DNA from 4 places in the Gordonia sp. WA4-43 genome. Region 2 is predicted to be linked to each of the others. Evidence: predicted binding sites of a transcription regulator. Region 2 holds the regulator's gene; each other region holds the start of a gene.

Region 1 (3,875 bases), 2.2 Mb from region 2:
CCGCAGCGGACTGTGGAGTCCCGCGCCGTTGCGGCACTGACGGTTCGACGGCCCGGTCGCCGCGGTGGTAGTCGGCGAGGCGATCTGCTTTGCCGTCACCGGTGGTCGGTGAGTATGCGTGCGAGTTCTGCTTCGACCGGGGTCAGCGGTGGGCTGGTGAGGTGCTCCGGCGGTGTTCGCGGATGGACCAGTTCGCGATAAGCGAGTTCGAGGCGCCGGCCGCGGTCGCCGTAGCCGACGGCGTCGGGGCGCCCGCTGCTCCCTGAGGAGCGCCCGGAGCTTGCGTAGGGCGCGTCACGAAGGGTTGGGCGCGAGTCATCGCCGGACCTGGTGGCAGGTCCGTGGATCTCGTTGCGCACGGTGTTCAGGTGGTCTGCGAACCGCCGGGGTATGTCGGGTCGGCGGTTGAGGCGCTCGGGGTTGGGCGGTGCACCGGGTTCGGCGTTCAACCGCCACAGGCAGCGGCCTTCGTCGGGTCCGGACCGGGCGATGCGGGTGGTGTACTGCCCGGGCTGGTCACCGACCATCCGGTTATGTCGCGGGCAGGCCGGGGCGAGGTCGTCGATGTCGGTGAGACCGCCCTTGGCCCAATCCCTGTGGGCGTGATGCATGTCGACCTGGGTGGCGGGCTGATCACACCCGGGTGCCGAGCACACTTCCCCGTCGGGGCGGGCGAAAGAGACGAGGCGCTGTTCGCGGGTGGCCAGACGTCTGCCGCGCCCGAAGTGCAGCGGCACAGTGGTGGCGTCTTTGAAGATCGCCAACCACGGCTGGACGTCACCGGCCATCGCGATCAAGTCCCGGATGGGCAGCAGGGTTCCGGTGGCGGTGGTCGCGAGTCCGGCTTCGCGGACGAGGTCGCCGAGGTCGGCTTTGATGATCAGTTGGACGGGCAGGCCGCGGTGCGAGGTGCCGAGTGCGCCGTCGGCGAAACCTGCGGCGAGTGCAGCGTCGAGCGCGTCGTGATTGGACTGGGCGAGGGTGCGGCCGTCGCGGTCGGCTGCGGTGGCCAGGGCGTCGGGGTCGGCGGCACCGGCCGGCCCGCTGGGCGAGGCGGGGTCGTCGGGGTTATTGAGTCCGGGTTTGCCCCACACGGCGAACATCATGGTGAGTCGGGCGGCGAGTGCGGGTGTCAGGGTGCCGGAGATCTTGGCGGTGCCATCGGCGCGTTGCCGACCGATCCACAGGCCGCGGCGTCGTTTCTGGTCGGTGTCGTCGGTCAGGGTGCCGTCGGGGTCGAGGTGGGCGAGCAGGCGGGCACCGAGTTGGGTGATCTCAGCGGGGGTGTGGTCGGTGGCGATCTCGGCCATCTGCCGCTCAGCGGCGACCTTGATGTCGTGGTCGACGGCGACCGGGATGCGGTCGAGGACATCCAATGCGGCCTGCACGTGCGCGGTGCCGACCGCGCCTTGTGCGAAAGCTTCCGCGAGGCAGGGGTATTCGGGTGGGAGGACCTCGCCGCCGAGGCTGGTCCGGTGGGCGGTGGCGTCCATCTGCTTACGGCGGCGCATCGGGTTCGAGACTCGTAGCCGATGTGTCATGTACTGCATGAGGGTCCGGCAGCCGGCCTTGCGGGGCAGGTCGCGAGCGACGGCCTGATCGATCTGCCGGTCTCCGGCGACGGTCAGACGTGCGATGGCGCGTTCGGTCTCCGCGGCCACTTCAGCGAGTTCGGCATCGGTACACGGTGACAGATCCACGGTCTGCAACTTGTCGAGGGTGCGGTGGAGATCGGCCACCAACTCAACGGCACGCGGTTGCGGCGCTGTCGAATCGCCACCGACGCGTGTGGTGTCGGACATGACGGTCACCTCCCCCGAGAACCGTTGCTGCGAATGTACGTTCGACTGTACACGAAAGAAGGGTAAACGGCAGCTCGAAATACGTTGTCCAACAGAATCTTTGCTGCGCGGAGTTGCCACCTTGGATTGTCGGTGGTTGCTGGTAGTCTCCGCCTGCGGGCAAGAACTGTGCGGTCTTTGCGGTGTGGGACCCTTCGTGACGCGCCCTCCGCAAGCTCCGGCCGCTCCTCAGGGAGCAGTGGTTGGCCGCGCCCTCCGCAAGCTCCGGCCGCTCCTCAGCTCTCGACGCAATGGTTGTGTCGTTCTTTCGGATCAGGGAGCAGGGGTACCGGCGCTCACGCACCTCAACCTTTAGAGCCGCGGGGTGGGCCCTAGGTACCCCGGGGGACGTCGCTTACGATGAGGCACCGTGCCTGTGACAGCCCCGACCTCGCCTGAGGATTCCGCCGAACCGTCCTCGTCGGGGCCGGCATCGTCGGGGCAAGGGACCAGGATCTCCGCGGGCACCGCCCGGTGGATCGCGATCGTGGCGGGGATCGCCGGCATCGTGCTGTGTGCCCTCACCCCGCTGCTGCCGGTCAAGGCCGTCGATGCCGGTTTCGAGTGGCCGGCCGGGCAGGATCTGAACGCCGACACGTCGTCGGTGATGGCGCCGCTCATCGCGCAGACCCCGCAGACCCTCGACGCCCGCATTCCGTGCGCGACGCTGGCGTCGGCACCGGACGGCGTGGTCCTCGCCACGATGCCGACCAATGCACCACGCTCGAAGTCGTCGTCGCTGTGGGTCACCGCCACCGACGCCGCGATCACCGTGACCTTCCGGAACAGTCTCGCCGCGACCGCCTCCCGCGCCGACCTGAGCCGATGCTCGGAACTGCGCATCTTCTCCGCCCCCACCGGCCCGGGTGCGCAGTTCGTCGGGCTCGGCGAGTCGACGACCCTGCCGCCGGACCGCCGCCCGCAGGTCGACGGCATCTTCAGCAACCTCAGCCCGGAACAGGCACGCGACGCCGCTGGTAACGGCCTGCGCGTGCAGGTGGCCATCGACAACCGGTACGAGTCGTCCCCGTCGATCCTCAAGATCATCGTGATGGTGCTCGCCACGCTGTCGGTACTCGTCGCCGTCGTCGCGCTCGGGCTGCTCGACCGCATCGGCGGGTACCACCGGCGGATCGGCGCGCGCACCCGCTCGTGGTGGCATTTACTGAAAGCCCGGGCCAGCGACCTGGTCGTCACCGCGATCCTGCTGATTTGGAGCGTCCTCGGGGCCGGTTCGCCCGACGACGGTTACATCCTCAACATGGGCCGTACCGCCGACGGTTTCGGCTACCTCGCCAACTACTACCGCTTCTACGGCATCCCCGAAGCACCGTTCGACTGGTACTACAGCTTCCTTGCGGCGTGGTCGTCGGTCTCGCCGTCGGTGCTGTGGATGCACATCCCGCAACTCGTCGCCGGACTCGTGTCGTGGTTCGTCCTGAGCCGGGTGCTGCTGCCACGCCTCGGCCCCGCGGTACGGCGCAGTTCGTCGGCCATCTGGGCGGGCGCCCTGACGTTCACCGCGTTCTGGTTGCCGTTCTGCAGCGGCTTGCGCAGCGAGGGGATCATCGTCCTCGGTTCGCTGCTGACCTGGTGGGCAGCGGAATACGCCATCGCGACCCGGCGGCTCCTGCCCGCGGCACTGGCCGCCCTCGTCGCGGGCTTCACCCTGGCGCTCGCCCCGCACGGCGTCGTCGGCGTGGCCATCCTGCTGGTGGCGGCCCGCTCACTGCTGCACATCCTCATCGACCGACGGAACCGGATGGACGGATCCCGTTGGGCGGCAACGCTCGCCCTCCTCGCGCCGATCGCGGCCGCAGGCATGCTGGTCCTGATCGTGGTGTTCCGCGATCAGACCCTGGCCACCGTCCTCGAAGCGATCAAGCTGCGCTACTCGGTCGGGCCGGTCATCTCCTGGCACCAGGAGTTCCTGCGGTACTACTTCATCTCGGTCGTGACCGACGACGGCGCCCTCACCCGTCGCGTACCGCTGCTCCTGCTACTCGCCGGCCTGTTCGTCACGGTCGCGGTCAT
Region 2 (3,875 bases):
ACCGCGGCTGGATCGGTGCCGCGACCGCGCTCATCGGCAAGGGCGCCCCCGCCGAGGCCGCTGCCGTCGCGGCCACCGAACAGTTCGCGGCGGTGTTCACCAAGCTCGGCGGACTGATGGCCGAGCGGGTCACCGATCTCAACGACGTGCGCGACCGGGTCCTCGCCGAACTGCTCGGCCTACCCGAACCTGGTGTGCCCACTCCGGAGGTGCCGTCGGTCCTGCTCGCCGACGACCTCGCGCCCGCCGACACCGCGGGCCTCGACCCCACGAGCACCATCGCCCTCGTCACCCGCCTCGGCGGACCGACCAGCCACACCGCGATCATCGCGCGCCAGCTGGGGATCCCGTGCGTGGTGGCGGTGGCCGACCTGGACGAGATCGAGCCCGGCACAACCATTCTCGTCGACGGCAGCACCGGGCGAATCGAGGTGGAGCCCGATGCGGAGGCGGCCCGGGCTCGCGTCGACGAGGATCGGCGGCATGCCGCACTCGTCGCCGGCTGGACCGGTCCGGGGCAGACCGCCGACGGGGTGGCCGTGGCGGTGCTCGCCAACGTCGCCGACGGATCGTCGGCACGCGCCGCGGCCGGGTACCCCGTCGAGGGCGTCGGGCTCTTCCGCACCGAACTCGCGTTCCTCGAGCGTGCCGACGAACCGTCGGTGGACGAGCAGGCCGCGATCTACCGGGAGGTGCTCGATGCGTTCGACGGGCAGAAGGTGGTCATCCGCACCCTCGACGCCGGGTCCGACAAACCGCTCCGGTTCGTGACCCATCCCGACGAATCGAACCCAGCGCTCGGCGTGCGGGGCGATCGGATCGCGCTGGCGCACCCCGAGATCCGCGCGCATCAGCTCGACGCGATCGCGCAGGCCGCGTCGGGGTCGGCCGTCGCGCCGTGGGTCATGGCGCCGATGATCGCCTCGCCGGCGGAGGCGCGCACCTTCGCCGCCGAGGTCCGCGGCCGTGGTCTGGTCGCCGGGGTGATGATCGAGGTGCCCGCGGCGGCGATCCTGGCCGAAGCCGTCCTCGCCGAGGTGGACTTCGTATCCATCGGCACCAACGATCTGACCCAGTACACGATGGCGGCCGACCGGATGTCGGCCGATCTCGCCGGACTGACCGACCCGTGGCAACCGGCCGTGTTGAGCCTCATCGCGGGTGTCGCGGCAGCGGGTGCACGTCAGGGAAAGCCGGTCGGGGTGTGCGGCGAGGCCGCCGCCGATCCGAACCTCGCCTGCGTGCTCGTCGGTCTCGGGGTCACCTCGCTGTCCAGCGCGCCGGCTGCTGCCGCGGCCGTGGGGGCCCGGCTCGGCGAGGTGTCCGCACCGGACTGCCGGGCCGCCGCCGAGGCTGCCCTGGCCACCTCGGATCCCGCCGCGGCGCGCGAGGCTGCCGCGGCGGTGCTCGACGGTTCGGTCGGTGGAGAGGTCAGACTCGCCGCATCACGGTGACGACCTTGCCGAGGATGACGGCATCGTTGCCCGGGATCGGATCGAACAGTTCGTTGTGCGGCATGAGCCAGACGTTGGGGCCCTGACGCTTGAAGGTCTTCACGGTGGCCTCGCCGTCGATCATGGCCGCGACGATGTCGCCGTTGTCGGCGACGTTCTGCTGCCGGACCACGACCCAGTCGCCGTCGCAGATCGCGGCGTCGATCATCGACTCGCCGACGACGCGCAACAGGAAGAGAGATCCCTCGCCGACCAGCTCACGGGGCAGCGGGAAGACGTCCTCGACGGCCTCCTCGGCCAGGATCGGACCGCCGGCCGCGATTCGGCCGAGAACCGGCACGAAGGTCGGCTCGGGCAGCTGACCGGCCGACGGGGTGTCCGGCGACGGGGTGTCACTCGGGGCGATGTTGACCGCACGGGGACGGTTCGCGTCGCGCTTGAGCAGCCCCTTGCGTTCCAGCGTCCGCAACTGATGGGCCACCGACGACGTCGAGGCCAGGCCGACCTCGTCGCCGATCTCCCGGATGGTCGGCGGATAACCGCGCTCGCGCACCGAGCGGCGGATCACCTCCAGGACCCCGGCCTGTCGCGGGGTGAGTGAGGCCTCGGCGGCGGCGGCGTCGAACGGGGCCTCGTCGTCGGCGCCCCGCGCTCGGCCGCGCCTATCGCCGGTGTCACTCATGTTCGGTTCCTCTCGTCTTCGGAACGTGCTGGTAGATGGCTTGCACCGGGTCCGAGCCTAGCCGAGTGCGACCGGCACCTCAAACATTTGTTCGATGTGTCGCGAGACTTTGTCGGGACGTCGTGCTACAAATTCGAACATCAGTGCATCGAACATCTGATCGATGTTCGAACACCGACCGTCACACCCCGCACGATCCCAGACACCCGAACACCGGAGGGCACCATGCGCACCGCCACTCTCGTCGCTCCCGTCCGCACCGACCGTCCCGACGCTGTCCGGCCCCCCACCGACCGCGCCGATGGGGTCCGGACGCGCGCCCCGCTGTCCGACGGCGGCCGCCCGGTAGACAACCGGCCGGCCGGCACCCGACCGCGGGGTGCGTCGCCGGTGACCCCGCGGGTCGGCGGCACCCACTGTGGCTCTCCGGTCGGGGTGCGCGGGCGTGGCCCGGTCGGACCCGACGCGGCGGTGTTCCGTCGCCGCCGCCGCACCGCGGTCGCGCTCCTCGCCGGCGTCGGGCTGGCGTTCGTCGTGTGGGTGTTCGGTGTCGTGGGCCAGAACTACTCGGACTCGCTGACCCCGTCCGCCGTGAGTGCCGAGGTCGTCCACGTGCGCTCGGGGGACTCGCTCAGCTCGATCGCCGGCCGGGTGGCACCCGAGATGCCGCGCGAGGTCGTGATCGACGAGATCGTCGCGATGAACGATCTGGGGTCGAGCGCGCTGCAGGTGGGCCAGCCCCTGCTCACCCCCCGGTACCGCTGAGGCTGGGCGGTATCCTCGATGTCACAGGGGCCGGCCGACAAGCGGCGGGGCGCACGCTTCGGGTGCGTTCCAGCGTCCCGCGACCTGCGTGAGGACACGATGCGCTGCCCCTTCTGCAAGAACGACGACACCAAGGTCATCGACTCGCGTGTCGCAGATGAAGGGCAGGCCATCCGCCGCCGTCGCTCCTGTGTGGAGTGCGGTCGCCGGTTCTCGACCGTGGAGAGCGCCGTGCTCGCGGTGGTCAAACGCAACGGCGTGACCGAACCATTCAGCCGGGAGAAGGTCATGCGCGGCGTGCGGCGAGCCTGTCAGGGCCGCCACGTCGCCGAGGACGCGCTCGCGCAACTCGCCCAGCAGGTCGAGGACACGGTGCGCGCCAGTGGATCGGCCGAGATCCCCAGCAACGAGGTCGGACTCGCCATCCTGGGCCCGCTCCGCGATCTCGACGAGGTGGCGTATCTGCGCTTCGCCTCGGTGTACCGGTCGTTCGACTCGGTGGAGGACTTCCAGCGTGAGATCGACGACCTGAAGGCGGCATCGGGTTCCGGGAGCGCGCTCGCCGAACCCGTGTCAGCCGAGCCGGTCCAGAGCTCGTAGGACCCGTTTCTCCGACACCGGGAACGCGGTACCGAGACGCTGGGCGAACAGCCCCACGCGCAACTCCTCGACGAGCCACTGCGCTTCGTCGTCGACCACCGCCCGCCGGTGCTCGGGTACCTGTTCGAGGCGCTGGGCCCACCGTTCGACGACGCGATCGACGGCGGCCACCCCGGCCTGGTCGCGTGCTGCGGACGCGGGTAGTGCCTCCAGACGTGCTTGCGCGCCGTCGAGATAGCGCGGCAGATTCTCCAGGTGGCGTCGCGCGGTGGCCGCCACGAATCCGTCGAACACGAGGTGGGCGACCTGTTCGGCGACGTCGTCGGCAGCCAGCGAACCGGCGTGCCGGTCGATCGCCGCCCTCAGCGGGGCCA
Region 3 (3,875 bases), 1.0 Mb from region 2:
GGCGAGGAGGTCGAGCGTGGTGAGCACGTGGCAGGCGTGGATGACTGTTGCGGCACAACGGGATTGACCCGTGCCGGTGAGCACCCGCCAGTGGTCGCCGCAGCGGGCGACGGAGACCGCGGGGTCGCCGCAGGAGACACGGCCGCCGTCCTGGTGGATCCGGTGCACGAGGGCCTCGGTGAGGGCGCCGCTGCCCCCGATCGCGCGTCCGGGCGGGATTCGGTGCATGAGTGCGGCGAATCCGATCATCGGCGCCGTGCCCGGTGCGCTCATGGGCGGTCCGGACTGGGCGCCGAACCACGCGAGTCCGGCCTTGAGCTGTTCGGACTCGAAATACTCGTCGAGGAGGGAATCGCCGGAGGCCATCAATTCGGCGGTCAGGTTCAGCACCCGGCCGCCGCGCCGGCCGAACAACCCCGTGCGTGCCGTGGTGGCGGTGCCGCCGAGCCCGCCGAAGGCCCGGCCGAACTTCCCCATCGTCGCGGGTTGGTAGAACGCATCCATGACCGCCCGCGCCCGCGGCGTCCACGTCTCCACGAACCGTCGATATGCGGCGGCATCGGCTGCACCGCAGGCGTTCTCGATGGAAGCGCACGTCGCGTCGAGGTCGGTGCGGAAGACGATCGGCGGGGCGGTCGCGGTGGCCGGGACGAACGCCCACGGATCGCAGTCGACGTAGCGCAGGCCGTGCGCGGCGAGGTCGAGGTCGTCGAGGACGGGGGAGTGACGGATCATCAGATGCGACGACGACCCCCGGTCGACCCGATGGCCGGGGAACCGTTCGACGGTGGAGACCGCGCCGCCGGGGATGTCGTCCCGCTCGAGTACTTCCACATCCCGTCCGGCCTGTGCCAGGTAGGCCGCGGCGATCAGGCCGTTGTGGCCCGCGCCGATGACGACGGCGTCACGCCGGGTGCCGTGCATCATCAGCTCCCGGTACCGGCGCGGCGGGCGGCGGCCGGGGGTTGCAGTTCCAGGGGGAGCGGACGGCCGAGGAACGCGAACGGACGCGGATCGCCGGTGAAGGTGAAGTGGCGCAGGACGTCGGTGAAACCCATCCGCCGGTACAACGACCACGCGCGGTTGTCCTCGGCGGGGATCTCCGGGGTCGACAGCAGTACATGGCGTTCGGGCCGATCGGCCAGCAGCCGGGCGAGGAGCGCCTGTCCGATCCCACGGCCCTGAGCGGTCGGGTGGACGTGCAGCTCGGTGAGCTCGAAGTAATCGCGCGCGATCGCCTCGACCGTCTCGGGCGGTCGGCCCGTCTGGCGGAGTCCGAGCCGCAGCTGCTGGTTCCACCATTGACCGGTCGCGCCGGTGTAGCCGTAGGCGATGCCGACGAGCAGGTCGTCGGGTCCGAAGCCGACCGGTGGACCGACCCGGCGCCGCGCGGCTGGCATGGTCCGCGCCTCGTATGGGGTCACCGTCTCGACTGCGCCCACCGCACGCCATCCGGGCCGCGCGATGTGTTCGCGCCAGAGCCCGGCCCGATGGATCTCCGTACCGCGCGGATAATTCATCGCGGTCACGTAGATCTCCAGGGCCGGCTCGAGCCAGGCCCGGGCGTCCTGGCCACTCAGGCTCACCAGGCGGATGGTCAACGGATTTCCGTTCTCTGCATCGTTCGTCCTGCGTCGTCGACCTGCAGACGAGGTCGGCTGCCGCTGGGGCGGGCCGCCCTCTGCCGGGGGCATCGCGTCGCAGGCCACCTCCGGGAATTGTCCTATCGATGATGCACACTCGGCAGGAATCGGCCCGCAGGTGGTGGCGTTGTACTCCCCGGCGGGGGTTTCGGGTCACAGATGTCTTGAACGCCGACGCCGGGATAGCTATATTGAACGTGTCGAACGGATGTTCGATGAATGTGCCTCCGCAAGCTGTTCGCGTTCATCCGACGACACGGTCCGGCGGCGGACGAGGGAAGCGTCTGCCGCCGGACACAGCCCATACGCACGAGGAGGACGACATGGCCAGACACCGCAGCGCCACGGCTCTCACCCACGCGGCGCCCGTCGACCCGGTGATGGTCGGTCGAGCGCGCGATCTCCTCGAACGTGCGCACGTGCTCTTCGACAATGCCGACGGCGTCGACGACGACGTCGAGCGGTTCCGCCAGCTGTACCTCGTTGCCCTCCGCGCCTCGGGCGCGGCCCTCGCCGTGCACGAACCGGTCGGGACCGTGCGGCGCAGGACGTCGAACGCCTGGACCCGCATCGGTGTGGTCGCCCCCGAGCTGGCGCCGATCGCCGCCCGGTTCGCCGCACTGTCGCCGGTTCGGATGAAGATCGAGTCCGGGATCATCCGCACGATCGACCCCGACAGCGTCGCCGGCATGCGGCTGCTCGTCCTCGACTTCCTGCGTCGGGTCGAGACGATGGTCATCGCCTACGAGCAAGGAAAACTCGGTGCCGAAGCGCCGCAGATCGGCGCGACGGCGTGAATCCGGCCACACTTTGCGGTTTCTGGCACCGCCCGGTCGTCGGCAACAGCGAGTAATGGTGGTCGCGGTCGATTTCACCTCGTATCATGGGACGATATAGGCGCAGACGCCTTTCCGGTCGCGGGTGACCTTCGTCGGCGTCACGGATCAGTGAGAAGGAGGGTCGGTGCCACTTTCGGAGCACGAGCAACGCATGCTCGAACAGATCGAGAGCGCGCTGTACGCGGAAGACCCCAAGTTTGCGTCCAGTGTCAAGCGTCGGCGCCTTGGGAAGTCGAGCGGTCGTCGCCGCCTGCAGGCGGCAGCGGTCTTCGTCGTCGGCCTGGTGATGCTGGTCGGCGGACTCATCGTCAACATCAACATCGGCGGATTCCCGATCGTGAGCCTCCTGGGCTTCCTGGTGATGTTCGGGGCCGGCCTCTTCGCTCTCTGGGGAGACAACAACACCGCCGAGGCGGGCTCGTCGTCGACCAGGTCCGGCAAGAAGCAATCGGGGTCGTCCGGCGCCAAGCGCAAGCTGTCGGAACGCATGGAGGAGCGATTCAATCGCCGGTTCGAGCAGGAGTGATCCGCTGATCCCGACTCCGCGTTCGTCGATCGGCTGACCGACTCCCGCAACTTCGCATATTCGACTGAGCCGCGTGCCTTCGGGCACGCGGCTCTTTCATGTCCTCGATTGCTCTCCAGAGCACGCTGAACGGATCCGGGCGCACGGTCGACGGGAGCGAACGCCCGGTCAACGGTCCTCGCGCTTCCATGCTGGCGATCCCCACTTCTCCCCACCGGCGATCCCCACTTCTCCCCACCGGGTCACCCCACTTTGCCCCACTAGAGGATTTGCGCCTGGATTTCCCGCCTCTCGGACCTCATCGGTATCTCTGGTCACACGCTGGTTGCCCTTCTTTCCGCCCGTGACGCGCCGGCGACACGCGCGTTCATCGTCATCTTGAGCTCCCTGAACTGGCAATTTGCTGTCAGTGGGTGAATGCGGGGGCGGTGGGGGTGGAAAGTGGTGGAAAGTGGGGTACTGTGGCAGCACTGGGTGAGGCGAGATACGACGCGGAACCCGGTGGGCAGGAGGTGTCGACGTGTCCGTGCGATTCGTCGGTACCTACACGCCCAAATTGGACGACAAAGGGCGGCTCACGTTGCCCGCCAAGTTCCGCGATGCACTGGCAGGAGGGGTAGTGGTCACCAAAGGCCAAGATCACAGCTTGTCGGTGTACCGGACCGAAGAGTTCGACGCGATAGCCGCTCGGATCGTCGAGGCGTCTCGGAACGACCCTGATCTGCGCGCGTTCCAGCGAACGTTCTTCGCCGGTTCGGAAGAGCAGCGACCGGACGGTCAGGGCAGGATCAGCCTGTCCGGCGACCATCGCGTGTACGCGGGGTTGTCCAAGGAGTGCGTGGTGTTCGGCAGCTTCGATCACCTCGA
Region 4 (3,875 bases), 1.3 Mb from region 2:
AGGCCGTCAACGACATCAAGGGCGGCAAGATCAACTTCCGCGTCGACAAGGCTGCGAACCTGCACTTCGTCATCGGCAAGGCCTCGTTCGACCCGGCCAAGCTGGCCGAGAACTACGGCGCTGCCTACGACGAGATCATGCGCGCCAAGCCGTCGGCCGCCAAGGGCCGCTACATCAAGAAGGTCACCGTCTCCACGACGACGGGCCCGGGCATCCCGGTCGACCCGGCGGTCACCCGCAACTTCGCGGAGGCACCGCAGGCCTGATCTGATCAGGCGCACTGACACCCACGAGGGGCCCGGCATTCCGATGCCGGGCCCCTCGTGTCGTGTGCAATCACGCGTGGTCAGCGAGTATGCGTGCGAGTGCTGCTTCGACCGGGGTCAGCGGTGGGGTGGTGAGGTGCTCCGGCGGTGTTCGCGGATGGACGAGTTCGCGGTAGGCGAGTTCGAGGCGCCGGCCGCGGTCGCCGTAGCCGACGGCGTCGGGGCGCGACTGGTCGCCGGACCTGGTGGCAGGTCCGTGGATCTCGTTGCGCACGGTGTTCAGGTGTTGTGCGAACCGCCGGGGTATGTCGGGTCGGCGGTTGATGTGTTCGGGGTTGGGCGGTGCGCCGGGTTCGGCGTTCAATCGCCAGAGGCAGCGGCCTTCGTCGGGGCCGGATCGGGCGATGCGGGTGGTGTATTGGCCGGGTTGGTCGCCGACCATGCGGTTGTGACGGGGACAGGCCGGGGCGAGGTCGTCGATGTCGGTGAGACCGCCCTTGGCCCAGTCTCGTTCGGCGTGATGAAGCTCGACGTGGGTGGCGGGTTGATCGCACCCGGGTGCCGAACACACTTCCCCGTCGGGGCGGGCGAAGGAGACGAGGCGTTGTTCGCGGGTGGCCAGGCGTTTGCCCCGTCCGAAGTGCAGGGGGACGGTGGTGGCGTCTTTGAAGATCGCGAGCCAGGGTTGCATGTCGGCGGCCATCGTGATCAGGTCCCGGATGGGCAGCAGGGTGCCGGTGGCGGTGGTGGCGAGTCCGGCTTCGCGGATGAGGTCGTTGAGGTCGGCTTTGATGATCAGTTGCACGGGTAGCCCTCGGTGCGAGGTGCCGAGTGTTCCGTCGGCGAAGCCTGCGGCGAGTGCGGCGTCGAGTGCGTCGTGATTGGTCTGGGCGAGAGTGCGACCGTCGCGGTCGGCTGCGGCGGTGAGGGCTTCGGGGTCGGCGGTGCCGGCCGGTCCGCTGGGTGAGGCGGGGTCGTCGGGGTTGTTGAGTCCGGGTTTGCCCCAGACGGCGAACATCATGGTGAGTCGGGCGGCGAGTGCGGGGGTCAGGGTGCCGGAGATTTTGGCGGTGCCGTCGGCGCGTTGCCGTCCTATCCACAGGCCGCGGCGTCGTTTCTGGTCGGTGTCGTCGGACAGGGTGCCGTCGGGGTCGAGGTGGGCAAGCAGCCGCGAGCCGAGTTGGGTGATGTCGGCGGGCGTGTGGGCTTCGGCGATCTCGGCCATCTGTCGTTCAGCGGCGACCTGTACATCGTGGTCGATGGTGCCGGGGATGCGGTCGAGGACGTCGAGGGTGGCTTGTACGTGGGCGGTGCCGACTGTGCCTTGTGCGAAAGCTTCGGCGAGGCAGGGGTATTCGGGTGGGAGGAGTTCGCCGCCGAGGCTGGTGCGGTGGGCGGTGGCGTCCATCTGCTTACGGCGGCGCATCGGGTTCGAGACTCGTAGCCGGTGTGTCATGTACTGCATGAGGGTGCGGCAGCCGGCCTTGCGGGGTAGGTCGCGGGCCTCGACCTGATCGATCTGCCGGTCTCCGGCGACGGTCAGACGCGCGATGGCGCGTTCGGTCTCCGCGGCCACGTCGGCGAGTTCGGCATCGGTACACGGCGACAGGTCCACGGTCTGCAACTCACCGAGGATGCGGTGCAGGTCGGCCACCAACTCGAGGGCGCGCGGTCGCCGCGCCGCTTGTTCGTCAGACATGGTCACCCCCGAGAACCGTTGCCGCGAATGTACGTTCGAGTGTACACCGTTGCGAGCGCGTTGCAAGCCAAAACTGATGTTGTGCAACGCTATTCGGAGCCGGTAACTTGTCGGTGCCTCGTGGTAGGGGGTCCACCGACTACTCCGTGGGGCGGCGGCATGACGATCGCCGCGGCCCCACGTGTTCAACGGGGCGTCCCGCGACTCACTCCAGCCAGTTGTTGCCCCCGAGGTCCAATTGCGCGACATCCAGGGACGGGGTGATACCGGATTCCGGTGCGAGGCCGTGGTTCTCGAGAACGCCGCGCATGATCTCGGCGGCGTCGATGTTGAGTGGGCTCGACACCCACATCGCGTACGGCAGGTTCACGAAGCGGTTCTCGCGCACCGCCTTCAGGTTCCGGCTCGCCGGATTCGAGCGCAAGGCGGCGATCTTCTCCTCGACCGACTGGCCGGGATAGTCGACGAACACGATGACGTCGGGGTCCGCGGTGGTGAGGCGTTCCCAGCTCACGGCGGTCCAGGTGTCCTCGATGTCCTCGGTCGCGTTGCGCGCGCCCGCGGCGTCGATGATGCCCTGCGGGCCGCCGAAGGATCCGGAGGAGAAGATGGTGTCCGAGACGCTGTCGAAGACGAAGACCGTCGGTTTCGCGGCGGGTTGTGGTGCGGCGCGCAGCTTCTCGAGGCGGTCGGCCACCTCGTCGGCCGCGGCGGCGCCCTGCTCGGGATTGCCGGTGAGGGTGCCGATGTTGCGCAGATCGGTGTCGAGCGCGACCCACGGGTCCATGGTGCCGCGCTGCGCCTCGCCCTCGGTCTGCCGGCACGCCTCGGACAACTGGTACACGTCGATGCCGTGTCCGGCGAGGATCTCGGGTGTGATCCCGCGCGATTCGCTCATGCCGTAGTTGTATCCGGCATACAGCACTTGGGGTTTCGCCGCGACGATGTTCTCGAGGGTGGGACGTTCGGTCGCGACCTCGTTCAGGGTGTCGACCTGGGGTCCGTACTCCAGCCGCAGGACGTCTTTGTCCCGGGCGAGCGCGCTGACCGCCACCATGTTGTCACGGGCACCGGCGGCGAGTGCGATCGCGATCATGCCGCCGTCGTTGACGAACAACCGGCCGAGGGGTTGCGGGTATGCGACGTCGGCTCCGCAATTCGATATGGTGACAGTGTTTTCCGACGCTGCGGTGCTGTCGGTACCGCAGGCTGTGGCAGTTCCCAGCGTCAGAGCCGCCGCCACGATGGCGACGGTCGGGGGGACTCGGGACGTACGTATGGTCAAAGGATGTCCTCTCACGGGATGTCTTTCGTCAGAGTGCTGGGGGCGGGTGTGGTGGTGGGAGTGTTCAGGAGCAGATGGGGCAGGCCCGTCGATGGATGATCGACGACGGTGCCGGACACCTCGAAGACGTCGGCCAGCAGAGCCGGCGTCAGCACCTCGACCGGTGGCCCGTGCACGATGACCCCGCCGTCGGAAACCACTGCGACGGAGTCGAAGTGACGCAACACCAAGTCCAGGTCGTGCATCGCCGCGACCACGGTGGCGTCGAGCTCGTTGAGGATCTCCATCAGTCGTAGTCGCCAGGCGGCGTCCAGGTGATTGGTGGGTTCGTCGAGCACCACGATCGGGGTCTGCTGAGCGAGCGCGCGGGCGAGCACGACGCGGTGCCGTTCGCCGCCGGACAGCTGGGTGCACGAGCGGGTGCTCCAGCCATCGAGCCCGACCTGGATCAACGCGCGATCGACCACCGTCTTGTCGTCGGAACTTCCGGTGGACCAGGCCGACCGGTACGGGGTCCGGCCGAGGCCGACCGCCTCGGCGACCGTCAGCTCCGCGGAGGGCTGTTCCTCCTGGCCGACCACGGCCATCGACATGGCGCGGCGTCGCGAGGGGATGCGGTGGAGGT

Evidence for each region. Region 2 encodes LexA, which represses DNA repair genes until DNA is damaged. Its sites were predicted from a motif close to CGAACANNTGTTCG; they were not measured.
Region 1: the regulator LexA is predicted to act here: its motif matches at 1,833-1,846, upstream of LEL84_RS15935 (HNH endonuclease signature motif containing protein).
Region 3: the regulator LexA is predicted to act here: its motif matches at 1,845-1,858, upstream of LEL84_RS05855 (SAV_6107 family HEPN domain-containing protein).
Region 4: the regulator LexA is predicted to act here: its motif matches at 1,990-2,003, upstream of LEL84_RS20300 (HNH endonuclease signature motif containing protein).

The regions. Positions count from the first base shown of each region.
Region 1 covers NZ_CP084736.1:3,582,277-3,586,151, reverse strand. The annotation lists gene LEL84_RS15940 (arabinosyltransferase domain-containing protein) at 1-40, shown strand, start outside; gene LEL84_RS15935 (HNH endonuclease signature motif containing protein) at 96-1,802, opposite strand; gene LEL84_RS15930 (arabinosyltransferase domain-containing protein) at 2,212-3,875, shown strand, end outside.
Region 2 covers NZ_CP084736.1:311,487-315,361, forward strand. The annotation lists gene LEL84_RS01455 (phosphoenolpyruvate--protein phosphotransferase) at 1-1,454, shown strand, start outside; gene lexA (transcriptional repressor LexA) at 1,432-2,136, opposite strand; gene LEL84_RS01465 (LysM peptidoglycan-binding domain-containing protein) at 2,362-2,901, shown strand; gene nrdR (transcriptional regulator NrdR) at 3,001-3,501, shown strand; gene hrpA (ATP-dependent RNA helicase HrpA) at 3,475-3,875, opposite strand, start outside.
Region 3 covers NZ_CP084736.1:1,310,019-1,313,893, reverse strand. The annotation lists gene LEL84_RS05865 (phytoene desaturase family protein) at 1-924, opposite strand, end outside; gene LEL84_RS05860 (GNAT family N-acetyltransferase) at 927-1,601, opposite strand; gene LEL84_RS05855 (SAV_6107 family HEPN domain-containing protein) at 1,967-2,440, shown strand; gene LEL84_RS05850 (DUF3040 domain-containing protein) at 2,607-3,008, shown strand; gene mraZ (division/cell wall cluster transcriptional repressor MraZ) at 3,529-3,875, shown strand, end outside.
Region 4 covers NZ_CP084736.1:4,484,562-4,488,436, forward strand. The annotation lists gene rplA (50S ribosomal protein L1) at 1-266, shown strand, start outside; gene LEL84_RS20300 (HNH endonuclease signature motif containing protein) at 337-1,965, opposite strand; gene LEL84_RS20305 (ABC transporter substrate-binding protein) at 2,171-3,250, opposite strand; gene LEL84_RS20310 (ABC transporter ATP-binding protein) at 3,262-3,875, opposite strand, start outside.